Regions from separate parts of the Brevibacillus sp. BC25 genome, predicted to be linked through region 2. Evidence: riboswitches for the same ligand, from Rfam matches in the RefSeq annotation. Region 2 holds a riboswitch; each other region holds the start of a gene.

Region 1 (3,116 bases), on a different contig from region 2:
TCTCCCCCTTGTGTTCCGTAGAGAAGATAAGGCTTGTCCCCTTTAAAGAGCATAGCTGGGTTAATTGTGTGGAAGGTGCGTTTTCCTGGTTCCAAGTGATTGATGTGTTTGGGATCCAAAGAGAAATAGCTTCCACGGTTTTGCAAAAGGATGCCCGTATCTTTCGCTACGATGCCGGAACCCCAGTCAAAATAGTGACTCTGAATGATGGACACTGCATTTCCATCTTTGTCGACGATCCCGAACCAGGTTGTATCGCCTTTTGGATCAAGCGGTTCTACGGATTTAGCTGCCTGCTTCATATCAATGCGCGCTGCTAAATCTTTCCCGTGCTGCTTGGACAACAGCTCATCCACAGGGATATCCACAAAGGCAGGGTCAGTCAGCCATTTGTCGCGGTCAGCAAAAGACTGTTTCGTGGCTTCCACAATCGTGTGATAGTAATCGGGTGTTCCTTCACCCATGCTCTTGAGGTCAAAATTGTTCAAAACATTAAGAATAGAGAGCGAAGCCATGCCTTGGGAGTTAGGCGGAACGTTGTACGCTTTATAACCGCGGTAGTCTACCGAAATTGGATCTGCCCAAGTGGAGGTGTGCTTCTCAAAATCTTTCAACGTGAGCAATCCGCCGTTGGCTTGCATGTCTGCTACGATTTTTTTAGCAACTTCTCCTTTATAAAAACCGTCAGCACCTTTTTTTGCTATGATTCGCAAAGTATTGGCAAGATCCTTTTGTTTGAGAATTTCGCCTGCTGCATAGGGATCGCCGTTTGGCTTCAGGAATGTTTTGCGGAAACCATCAAAACGTTGAAGATTCTTCAAGTCATTGTCAGTTGGATCTGTGGCGTATTTCGTCCAATATACTTGGTTGGGGGAGACTGGATATCCGTTCTGGGCGTATCCAATGGCAGGCTCAAGCAGTCTGTTCCATTGAAGCTTACTGTTGCCCATGCTTTTATGGGCGTAGTTATACGCCTCCCACCAGCCGGAGACGACACCAGGGACAGTGTTTGCCGATTCATAACCGCGGGACGGGATTTTTTCGTAGCCTTTGTTTTTGTAATAGTCGATGGTTGCCTTTTCGCCTGCGCGACCACTGCCGTTCAGCGCCTTCAGCTCTTTTGTTTTGGCATTGTAGATGAGCCAGAAGTTATCTCCACCAATGGTTGTGTAATGAGGATAGACGACAGCTAATGTGGAAGCGGCTGTAATAGCAGCATCTACTGCATTTCCACCGTCTTCCAATGTCTTCAGGGCCGCAGCCGTAGCCAGATAGTGAGGAGTTGTCACCATTGCGTTCGGTGACATCGATGTTGGACGGTTAGCAGCTTGTGCCCCAGAGAATGTTGATAGCCCGATGACAGCAGTCAGCGCGACGGTCGAGAGTTTCTTCCAGAATGACATTCCTATGAAACCTCCTTCATGATGAACAGAATAATGATTCATTAAACCGGCTATCCGCTGTTGCCTCACCTCCTTTAAAAACTAAAAGTACACAAACATACAAAAATAGACAAAAATAGACATTATGAGCGCGAAAAAAGACCAATGATATAGGATCATTGGTCTCGTCCTACATCAATACTTCGGTAGCTGGCAAGCGTGTCCGCTGTTGCGGAGGTAGCCCCTGTAGCTTTGCGTCGCCGGATTTCCCCGGGTATGCCGTTTCGATATCAATGGATGAAGTAGAAAATTGACACAGATACTGATTCGATCGTTGTGGGAAAATGTTCCTAAAACTCCGTTTGCCAATAATATAGACTATTTACCATTTGTGGTAAATAAGAAAAAATATTTTAATCCAGAAAAATAGTGAGAAATGTTATGGGGAAGGTTGTTTTTCGCAGACATTCACACACCTCCTGGGGCTGAACTGCTTATGATGATAAAAAGGCACATTCGCCAAGGAGTGAAACAAAGACCATGATGCATCCCGATACAGAATTGCGCTATATCAACGATGAGATCGGGTACGGTGTGTTTGCGACAAGGTTTATCCCAAAAGGAACGATTGTATGGGCACAGGATAATTTGGACCAGGTATTGGACCCTGTATTTGTGGAAAGACTTGACTCATTACGAAAACAGGACGTACAAAAATATTCGTTTAAGAACCAGTTCGGAAAGTACATTCTTTGTTGGGATAAGGCAAGGTACGTGAACCACAGCTTTCATGCGAATTGTGTGCCGACCATGTATGACCTGGAATTGGCTGCACGGGATGTATTGCCGGGTGAAGAGTTGACTGATGATTATGGGACGTTGAATCTGGATGAACCTTTTGATTGTTTGCCAGAGTCCGACACGGACCGCTCCCGCGTAATGCCCGATGACTTGCTTCGGTATTACCCGCAGTGGGATCGGATTGCTGCGGAAGCATTCCAACGTTTCAATCATGTTGAACAGCCTTTGCTGCATCTGATTTCCCCGAAGCATCTCGAAACGATTCGTGGGATCACGGAGCAGCGCTTAGCCATTGATTCTGTCATTCATCTGTATTGCAGGTCACAATGGCAAACGAGGCAGCAATGGAAGACGTGAGCGGGTCGGTCAACGACCCGATTTTGTTGAACTCTGGGTAGAGAATCAGTATTATGGAATGTAAAGGTGAAGTGAAAGGTTGATTTCATTGGAAAACAAGGTAGCGGCATCCAATTTTATCCGCAATATCATGATTGATGACTTGCAAGAGGGCAAAGTAAAGGAAATCATTACCCGCTTTCCCCCAGAACCGAACGGGTATCTTCATATTGGACATGCAAAAGCAATCTGCCTCAACTTTGAGTTGGCACGTGAATTTTCCGGCAAGGCCAACCTTCGATTTGACGATACCAATCCGGTAAAGGAAGACATCGAATACGTAGAGGCCATCAAAAGGGACGTTCAATGGCTGGGTTTCGAATGGGACGGGCTGTTTTTTGCATCTGATTACTTTGAAGAGATGTACAACCGTGCGGTGCTGTTGATTAAAAAAGGTTTGGCTTACGTAGATGATCTGTCTCCTGAAGACATGCGTAAAATGCGTGGAACATGGACAGAGCCAGGCACAGATAGTCCGTTCCGTAACCGATCTGTGGAGGAAAACCTGGACCTGTTTGCACGGATGCGCCAAGGGGA
Region 2 (3,116 bases):
TTCTACTTTTTGCTGAAGCCTTTGAAGGTTGTCATAGTAATGATGAAATACGTAGCTGATCGTAATAAACGCAATCATCATAGGAATTAGTGTTAGCGGGCCATATGACTCTACTAACCGTGAACCTACTCCGGCTAGAATTAAAAGCAGCAAGTAAGTCGAGGTAAAGCCTTTTGCCATCATCTTTACGGTTCGCGCCCAAGTCATTTGATGAAAATAGGAGATACCCAATCCACATAAAATCAGGTTCACAAACCAATACACAACAGCCAAAAACAAATCGCTAATAATGAGAGAAACGGTTCCGAAGCCCTCGATCCAATCCTTCAAAAAAGCTACTGTCCATATAGTCATTAACAATTGCCCGATATTAATGATAGCTTTTAGCGGATTAAACCTTACCAGGAAAGCAATGATTAAAGATTCAATAACAGCAGCCCATACTCCGACCCATACTCCGTACAACAAGATACCCGAAAAGATTACAGCATTGTTCACTGTTAAAATCGTATTCGATATACGCACGGGAGCAAAACAGGAGAAAATAGTCAGGAGGGTATAGGTAGATAATACCCCCCAATGCTCACGAGCAGTCCATTCAGATGAAGATGTGTAAAAAATATAGATTGCTGCAATGACAAATCCAACCTGTACAACAATCCCCTTTATCCAAACCGCATAATTAGTTTTTTGTCGCATAACTTTTACCTTCGCGAAGTTGTAGTAATGAAATAGGTTTATTCATCAATCGCTGAACAAGTAAAAAGGCGCCTAACATAATAAAAATATCGCCGATGCTAATAATCCGAGGAATGATAGATGGCATGTAAATGACATCCGTCAAAAATGGAAAATTCGAACTTTCCGTCAATACACTATGCTTGAAATTCGTTCCGTTTACAACTGGTTCTAAATCATAAGGAAGCTTTGCTGCTTGGACTAAATCGATTGGCATTTTTCCATTGTTAGACCAAATTGCAATCGCATTCAGAAACCAGCCGATTAAAAATATCCGCATATCTTCAAATTCTCGATTAAAAACGAGGAAAGCCAAAATAAACACATACGCGATCGATATGAAAAGGCCACCGATCGTAGGGAAGATGACTGCACAAGCCTGCAGCAATATGGTAACGATAAGAAGTTTTATTTGATTGAATTTAGGAAATTCCTTGATTCTTCCCCCTCGCAGCAATGCCACGAGAAAAGATAGGGCAATTACATCCAATAGCATGTTGTTTCCTCCAAGCTTGAAGAAAAAACACCACTCAGCCAAGCGGTGTTTGTTTCTCCAATACGCTTATTATCCAATATGGAAGTTAGCAGAAGTAGCTGCTACGATTGCAACCACCATCATAATTGCCGCGAACCATTTTTTCATTTTCTTTTCCCCCCTTCAGGCATAGTGGAGAAAGCTGGCTTCGCTACTGTCCGTGATGCAGAGGCCAAGCGACCAAGTACAGCCCCTGCTCCTCTTTCCTTTTCCATTATGGAAAAGGTTGGATTCGCTACTGGCTCCATACGGACCAAGCGACCAGATACAGTCCGTACTTCTTTGCTTCTTTCCTACCTTTATTTTACACATAAGTGACAAAATTCGGCAATCATAGATTCATAGTCTATTCGATTTAATTACAGCTAGTTCTATTTAACTAGAACTATGTTCACACCAGCGCCGCTAATATCGCCTTTTGTGCGTGCAATCTATTTTCAGCCTGATCGAAAATGACAGATCGCGATCCGTCGATGACTCCCGTTGTCACTTCTTCTCCACGATGTGCTGGCAAGCAGTGCAAGAAGAGATAATCACGATCTGCCGCTGCTACCAATTTTTCGTTCACTTGATAGTCGGCAAATGCTTTCAATCGCACCTCATTTTCTTCTTCAAAACCCATACTAGTCCAAACGTCCGTGTATACAGCATCTGCCCCCATGACAGCCTCTGTCGGATCGGTGGTCACCATCATGTTTCCACCACTTTGTTTCGCGTATTCTGTAGCTTTTGCGACAATTGCTGCATCCATTTCGTAGCCTGCTGGAGTCGCCACCCGCACATCCAGACCTAGCAAAGCTGCGCCCAGCACCAGTGAATTCGCCACGTTGTTGCCGTCTCCTACATAGGCGAGCTTGACTCCTTTCAGCTTGCCTTTATGCTCCCAGATCGTAAGCAAATCAGCCAACGCCTGACACGGATGGTACAGATCGGTCAAGCCATTGATAATGGGGATCGACGCGTGCTCGGCTAGCTCTTCTACATAAGAGTGGGAAAAGGTGCGAATCATGATGGCATCCACGTACCGAGAGAGAACTTTCGCTGTGTCGCTGATCGGCTCCCCGCGTCCGAGCTGCAGCTCTTTTCCGCTCATGAACATCCCCAAGCCGCCCAACTGATGCATCCCTACTTCAAAGGAGACACGCGTCCGGGTCGAAGCCTTGTCAAAGATCATCCCTAACGTCTTGCCCTGCAAAGGCTGGAATGGCTGTCCCAGCTTTTGTAATTGCTTGACGTGAGCAGACAGATGGAGCAGCTCCATCAATTCCTCCCCGTTGAATTCATCGACCCGTAAGAAATCTTTTCCTTTATGCTTTTGTAACGGTAAGTTTTGAAAGTGTTCCAATATCTTCACTGGCTGCATGCGAGCCACCTCTTTTCTTCATAATAGACTTCACGTATAACTCGAACGTATCGACAGCAGAGAACAATGGCACACCTTGTTGTACCATACGGCTTCGCAGAGCAAATCCTGTCCGGCCCTGACGATTGCCTTTCGTCGCAGTAACGAGAGCGAAGGCCGCTTCTTCCTTTTGCAACAGCTCGATCCACGCCTCTTCATCTGCGACGACATGCTTCACGACAATTCCTTCGGCTGTCAGCCACTCGGCTGTTCCCGGAGTTGCCGCCAGATTGGCACCGTCTGCTTGCATTTGTCCAATCGATTCTCTTACGCCGTCCTGCTTATCTCCATCTGCCAGAGAAATCATGACCACCTGACCTTTTTGCCAGTCGCCGTACAAATTGTCTTTGAAAGCAAAGGCTTTTCCTGCTGCCTCTTCGAAAGAATGCCCCAAGCCGAGAACTTCGCCCGTCGATTTCATCTCTGGACCTAGTACCGGGT
Region 3 (3,116 bases), on a different contig from region 2:
CCCGAAGATTTCGCGAACCTCTTCGACCAGTTGAATACCTTGCTGTGCGTTTTGGTTGCCCGCGGTCATGACCTCTACCGCATGATGAGTATCCTGCTGGATTTCCCCGATCAGCATCGCAATTTTGGATGCGGATTCTTCGGATTGGTTCGCCAGTTTTTTCACCTCTCCGGCAACTACAGCAAACCCACGTCCATGCTCGCCGGCACGTGCTGCCTCAATCGAAGCGTTCAAGGCAAGCAAATTGATTTGCGAGGTCAACTGACTGATCGTATCGAGAATGCCTTCGATTTCTTTGGAACGATTGTTGAGCTGCTCGATGGCTACTGTCGCCTTCGATGTTCCCTCGCCAATGCTTCCCATCTGGCGAACTGCCTGCTCTACCACAGCAGTTCCTTGTTCTGCCTGCTCTGTTGCTATCTGGGCAGCTTCTGAAACATGTGCAGACGTCTCCGCGATTTTCACGATTCCTGCTGCCATGTCATTCATAGACAACGCGACATCCTGCGAGCTAGTGGCCTGCGCCTCTGCTCCCTCAGAAATCTGTGCAATAGACGAACCGATTTGGTTGATGTTTTCCGTCGCTTGTTTAATGCCTTCGGATACTTCCTGACTAAACCGCTGTACTTGATCAGACGATAGAGATACGTCTTCGATCAAATTTTTCAAGTGCGATACGGTCTGGTTAAAGTCACGTGACAGAACGGCAATCTCGTCTTTTCCATCAACTGTTACGGTCTCTTTCAGGTTCCCCTGCGCCACTACATTTACTGCGTGGTTCAGACGCTCAATTGGTTTCACCATGCGTACAGCCAAGAAATAAACGAGGACAACCCCAATTGCCAATACGATGAGGGAAATAACCATCAATCGGACTGACAGTTGATCGACAGGCGCATGCAGCTCCGCTACGGGTGCAGTGATGTATACGCCCCAGTTCAAACTGGTAGGAGAATAGGAAGCAAATCGCTCTGTATTCTCGTATATATATTGGGCGATTCCATGATTCCCTTGCTTGATATCTTCAAAAGCAGTCTGAAGCTCAAGAATACCCATGTCGAGAATCGATTCCTTCAGAATGTACTCGCTATTCGGATGATAAATAAATGTTCCTGTTTTGCTTACTAAAAAGGCGTAGCCAAATTCGCCAAATTTCTCTTCGGACACCTTTTTTTGGATTTCATTGATAGGAATAGTAGAACCGATATAACCGTATTGACGATTGTCCTTCATCAATGGAACGACAAGGGTCACGATGTTATTCCCTGTCCGCTTCGAAATGACTGGCTCGGAGACAACAACCTTCCCTTCCCCTTTACTAGCTTCCTTAATATGCGGACGATCCGAAATGTCGGTCACTTCTCCCATGAAATTGATCACTTTCTTACCACTTAAGTCATGCGAAAAGAAGAACGTCTCAAACTCGGGGTTTTTCTTTTGGGCTTCTTGAATGAGTTTCAGGTCGAATTCGACATTTTGATCAGCCGACATCAACCCTCCGATCGTACTTACAATCTCAATTTTCTCTTGAAAGAAACCATCGATACGAATCGAGAGATTGCTAGCTGACAACTCAGCTTCTTTGTCCAGACTGTCTGCTAAAAGATTGGAAGCACTCCAATAGCTTGCACCGCAAACCGTACCCAAACTAATAACCAACAGCAGGCACAAAACGATAATTAGCTTATTCTTCAAACTATTTCTCATACCGAATCACTTCTCCCTTCTCTTTTTTCAACAAAAAAAAGACTGCCCACCGACAGTCCATCATGACTACGGTATGGCAACCCGGCTGTCCTAGCTGCGAAAGTCATTTGACTTCCGTCCTTAGACCCGTGGCTTTGCGTCCCTGCCTTTCAGCAGGTTTGCCTTTGTCATTCCTTGTTGTTTTTTCAATTAAGGTCCACATTTTTTCAATCTCACCTTTCATTTCCCATAACTTTCCGCCAATAAACCTCGAAATGGAAAAAAAGCTGACAACCTTTTACAGTTGTCAGCTTTTTGTCAAACTTTTTTGATTAGCTTAATCCGATCACTTGCCCATCCTCGTCTACATATAACGATTCCGCAGCCGGCTTTTTCGGGAGGCCTGGCATCGTAACCAAGCTTCCGGTCAGTGCGACGATAAAACCAGCTCCTGCTGATATGCGCACTTCACTCACTTGGATTGTGAAGTCAACAGGTGCCCCCAACAGATCAGCGCGATCCGTAAAGGAGTACGGTGTTTTCGCCATGCACACAGGCAGATGGGACATGCCCATTTCTTCTACCTTTTGCATCGTTTTCAATGCAAGCGGCGAAAAGACAACCCCTGATCCACGATATACTTCTTTCACGACTGTCTCAATCTTGTCTTTAATGCTAAGGTCTTCCTCATACAAGAATCGGAAGGACGAAGGTCGCTCTGCTGCACGAGTCACTTTTTCAGCCAGCTCGACACCGCCTGCTCCTCCTTCTGCCCACACTTTGGACAGAGCCGCTTCGGCTCCGGCCGCTTGGCACAGCGCAACTACGGCATCGACCTCTGCCTGGGTATCCGTCGCAAAATGATTGATAGCCACCACTGCTGGCACACCGAACTTCTGCAGGTTTTCCAAATGGCGCTTGACGTTTTCGAAGCCTTTTTCCAGAGCAGACAAGTTCTCCACTGCGAGGTCAGGTACTTTTACCCCGCCGTTGTATTTCAACGAACGAACCGTAATGACCACGACAGCAGCCGATGGAGTCAGACCTGCTTTTCTACACTTGATGTCAAAGAACTTCTCCGCTCCCAGATCCGCACCAAAGCCCGCCTCTGTTACGACGTAATCCGCCAGCTTCAAGGCCATCTTGGTTCCGATCACGCTACTGCACCCATGCGCGATATTGGCAAAAGGTCCGCCGTGAATGATGACCGGAGTTCCCTCGATTGTCTGTACGAGATTGGGCTTGATCGCTTCCTTCAAGAGAACGCACATCGCATCGACCGCGTTGATTTCTTCTGCCCGTACTGGCTGATCATCGAAATCGTAGCCAATAATGATATGGTTCAACCGCTCGCGCAAGTCTGCTAGATTCTCACTCAAACATAAAATCGCCATGATTTCCGACGCGGTCGTAATCATGAAGCCATCTTC
Region 4 (3,116 bases), on a different contig from region 2:
CACCGCCGAACGCCACAATTGGTTCGTCATTGATCGTTCCATCGTTGATATGAATCATGCCGGTCTCGATGCGCTTGGCCATCTGTGCACCTCTCTCCAGATCGCGGGTATGAATCGCCCCGGACAATCCAAATGGTGTCTCGTTCGCCATGCGAATTGCTTCTTCCTCGGAAGCAAACGACATAATGCAAACAGCCGGACCAAACAGCTCTTTGGATGCAATCGACATGTCTGTGGTCACTCCTGTCAATACGATCGGCTCGACCACGTTGCCTTTTACTTCCCCTTTCAGTGCAGGAACGGCCCCTTCGCGTATCGCCTCATCGATCGTTGCCATCAGGTTGGTGACTTGCCGTTGATTGATCAACGGACCGATTACTGTGTCAGGATCATTTGGGTCGCCAACCTTGAGTCCAGATACTTTTTCCACATACAGATCGAGGAATTTATCGTATACATCTTGGTGAACCAGAACCCGGTTAGCCGACATGCAAATCTGACCTTGGTGGGTAAAGCGGCTGAATACCGCTGCATTGACGGCATACTGTAGATCCGCATCCTCCAAAACAATCAGTGCACTATTGCCGCCCAGCTCCAAAATCGCCTTTTTGAAATGCTTCGCTGCCACTTGCGCGATATGGCTTCCTACTTGGCTAGAGCCTGTAAACGAAAGGATGCGCGGAATCGGATGGGAGACAAAACCATCGCCAATTTCAGCAATATCCGTCACAACAACGTTGATCAAGCCTTTGGGCAAACCTACTTCTTCAAAAATTTTCGCGATGAGAGTGCCACCCGTGATTGGCGTGTGCTCATGCGGTTTTAGGACGACACCGTTGCCCGCACCAAGAGCTGGAGCTACGGACTTCATCGACAGATAGAACGGGAAGTTGAACGGACTAATGACACCGACAACTCCTACGGGAATCCGATACAAGCGATTTTCTTTTCCGTCTACGGGAGAAGGCAGAATTTTTCCTTCCATGCGTACCGGGAACGTAGCCGCCTCGCGAATAATATCCTTCACAAGCCCGATCTCAAAAAATGCCTTCAGTCGGGTTCCACCCAATTCACGAATGATGATCTGAATGATTTCTTCTTCATTCTCTTCGATATAGTGAACAGCACGCTCCAACATTCGGGATTTGGTATAAGCATTCACTTCATCCCACTCTTTTTTCGCGTCGGCTGCCGCCTTGTAAGCCGCGTCGATATCCTCCAAATTTGCCATTTTGAATTCTGCGATGACTTCCCCGTTGTAAGGGTTGATATCTTGCAATGTCTTCGCGCCAAGTCCGTCGCGCCACTCCCCATTGATGTACTGCTTGTCCAGTGTTTGAAGGATTGACATGCTTTAACCTCTCCCTTTTGTAAAGTAAATAGGCCCCCTTCGCATGAAAGGAGCCGTAAAACTAAAACAGCAAAATACACTGCTAGTCGGCAACCCGGCTGCCATCGTAGCGTGTACATTAGGCCCGTGGCTTTGCGTCCCCAATTTTCAGTGGGTTTGCCCATTCATAGCGAATGCTGATAAGATTTTGTCGAAAAAAGGAAAGATATGGAGAATCCTACTTTGATTATAGTACTCCATTTCGAATAGTCAAACGAAAACATGTAAATATTTCGTGAAAGGAAGTGAATAAATACCAAAAAGTCCGCATCGCTTGGATACGGACTCCTGATTCTTCCTGCTCATACTCACAATAACGATTTGACATCCTTTACACTCATCGCGAGCTTTTGCTCTACTGCGTTGGCGTCCCTCACGTGCTTGGCCAAGCCTTCATTCAGTTCTTCCAGCAAGCCCTTCGCATCACTTACCTGCTGGGACACATCGTCAGCAAATCGCTTTTGGTGCGCGATGATTTCCATCACACCTGACACTTCGACGTTCAGTGCCTGGAAAGCGTTCACGATCTGATCTGTCTTCTGTGCAGCATCCTTGCTGATGGAAAGCCCGCCTTTGATCGCACTGCTGCTTTTTTCACTGTTGGACAATGCTTCTTTTGTTTCTTCCTGAATCTTGCCAATCAGTTCTGCAATGGTCTTGGTCGAATTCGCTGTCATCTCGGCCAGCTTCCGTACCTCATCCGCTACGACAGCAAAGCCTCTGCCTTGTTCACCCGCACGTGCCGCTTCTATCGCTGCATTCAGGGCGAGAAGGTTGGTCTGATTCGCAATGTCACTGATCACCTTAACGATACTCGTAATTTCCGAAGAGCGCTCTTCCAAGCGGCTCATGGACTTGGACGTATGAACCGATTCTTTGTCCAGCAGGCTCATGACTTCCACAACGTCCGTCATTGCTTTCTTACCTTCATCTGCACGCGCTACCGATTGTTTACAGATGTCCGTCAAGCGCTCTCCTCGATCCGACAGTTGGCTCGCAGATTCATCATCCCGCTCGTTAATGACCTGGATATTATCTACGACACGCTTCATCCTCGTCACCAATCGCACCGTTTGCTCGGATTCGGCGTTCATCGCTTGGTTCGAAGTGAGAATCGCACCCATCTGTTCGTAAATACCGCGAAGCTCATGTTTCCAAGCGTCTTGGTGGCCTGCCATTGTGGTTGTGGGAGTTGCCACTGTCGTCGCTGCTGTCTCTTTTTCTGCTAGGCCTTTGTCTTTTTTCCAAAACATCCGCTTCTCTCTCCTTTGTACCCATCAATTGTCACCTCGGCGGCTATATACGCGGGACTCGATTATTCCCGGATGTTGTTTCGCCAAGCTCAGCAAGTTTTCCAAGAAATAATAGTGACCCTCCAAGAGCTCCACGTCTTTACGCTCAAAATGCTTCGCCTGCAAATACTGCTGCATTTCCAAAGCATAGCGCTCCAGTTTATCGTGAAAATCGTTGGCACGAAGCATTTGCTCCACTTCTGGATATTCTGTTTTCAGGCGACTGATCTCGCTGTATACACGCCCACCCTCCAGAATCATCTGGTAGGCCGTACGCTCAAGCGTAGCTGTCGTAGCTGCCTCCTGCTCCTCACGCTCCTCGCGCAAAGCTGCCAAGTACGTGATAAAATGGTAGACAGTTAAAAACAATGGTCCTAAAAATAGAATGATCCCTGCTTTGTACACATGCTGATTGGACAAATTGCTGATGAGCA

Evidence for each region. A riboswitch is a leader RNA that binds a small molecule or an ion and turns the genes downstream of it on or off. The one in region 2 is predicted to bind cyclic di-GMP.
Region 1: it holds a riboswitch for cyclic di-GMP, as region 2 does, so the genes downstream of both, ggt (gamma-glutamyltransferase) here and PMI05_RS05235 (DUF5317 family protein) in region 2, are expected to answer to the same signal.
Region 3: it holds a riboswitch for cyclic di-GMP, as region 2 does, so the genes downstream of both, PMI05_RS18705 (methyl-accepting chemotaxis protein) here and PMI05_RS05235 (DUF5317 family protein) in region 2, are expected to answer to the same signal.
Region 4: it holds a riboswitch for cyclic di-GMP, as region 2 does, so the genes downstream of both, PMI05_RS14675 (aldehyde dehydrogenase family protein) here and PMI05_RS05235 (DUF5317 family protein) in region 2, are expected to answer to the same signal.

What each region holds. Positions count from the first base shown of each region.
Region 1 is NZ_AKIX01000033.1:7,672-10,787, forward strand. Features, by position in the region: gene ggt (gamma-glutamyltransferase) at 1-1,403, opposite strand, end outside; cyclic di-GMP riboswitch class I at 1,585-1,673, opposite strand; gene PMI05_RS09810 (SET domain-containing protein) at 1,923-2,540, shown strand; gene PMI05_RS09815 (glutamine--tRNA ligase/YqeY domain fusion protein) at 2,620-3,116, shown strand, end outside.
Region 2 is NZ_AKIX01000023.1:28,659-31,774, reverse strand. Features, by position in the region: gene PMI05_RS05240 (HD-GYP domain-containing protein) at 1-699, opposite strand, end outside; gene PMI05_RS05235 (DUF5317 family protein) at 683-1,234, opposite strand; cyclic di-GMP riboswitch class II at 1,491-1,572, opposite strand; gene argF (ornithine carbamoyltransferase) at 1,665-2,636, opposite strand; gene carB (carbamoyl-phosphate synthase (glutamine-hydrolyzing) large subunit) at 2,581-3,116, opposite strand, start outside.
Region 3 is NZ_AKIX01000067.1:18,980-22,095, forward strand. Features, by position in the region: gene PMI05_RS18705 (methyl-accepting chemotaxis protein) at 1-1,707, opposite strand, end outside; cyclic di-GMP riboswitch class I at 1,780-1,880, opposite strand; gene PMI05_RS18710 (formate--tetrahydrofolate ligase) at 2,019-3,116, opposite strand, start outside.
Region 4 is NZ_AKIX01000050.1:28,358-31,473, reverse strand. Features, by position in the region: gene PMI05_RS14675 (aldehyde dehydrogenase family protein) at 1-1,351, opposite strand, end outside; cyclic di-GMP riboswitch class I at 1,437-1,522, opposite strand; gene PMI05_RS14670 (methyl-accepting chemotaxis protein) at 1,699-2,643, opposite strand; gene PMI05_RS14665 (hypothetical protein) at 2,668-3,116, opposite strand, start outside.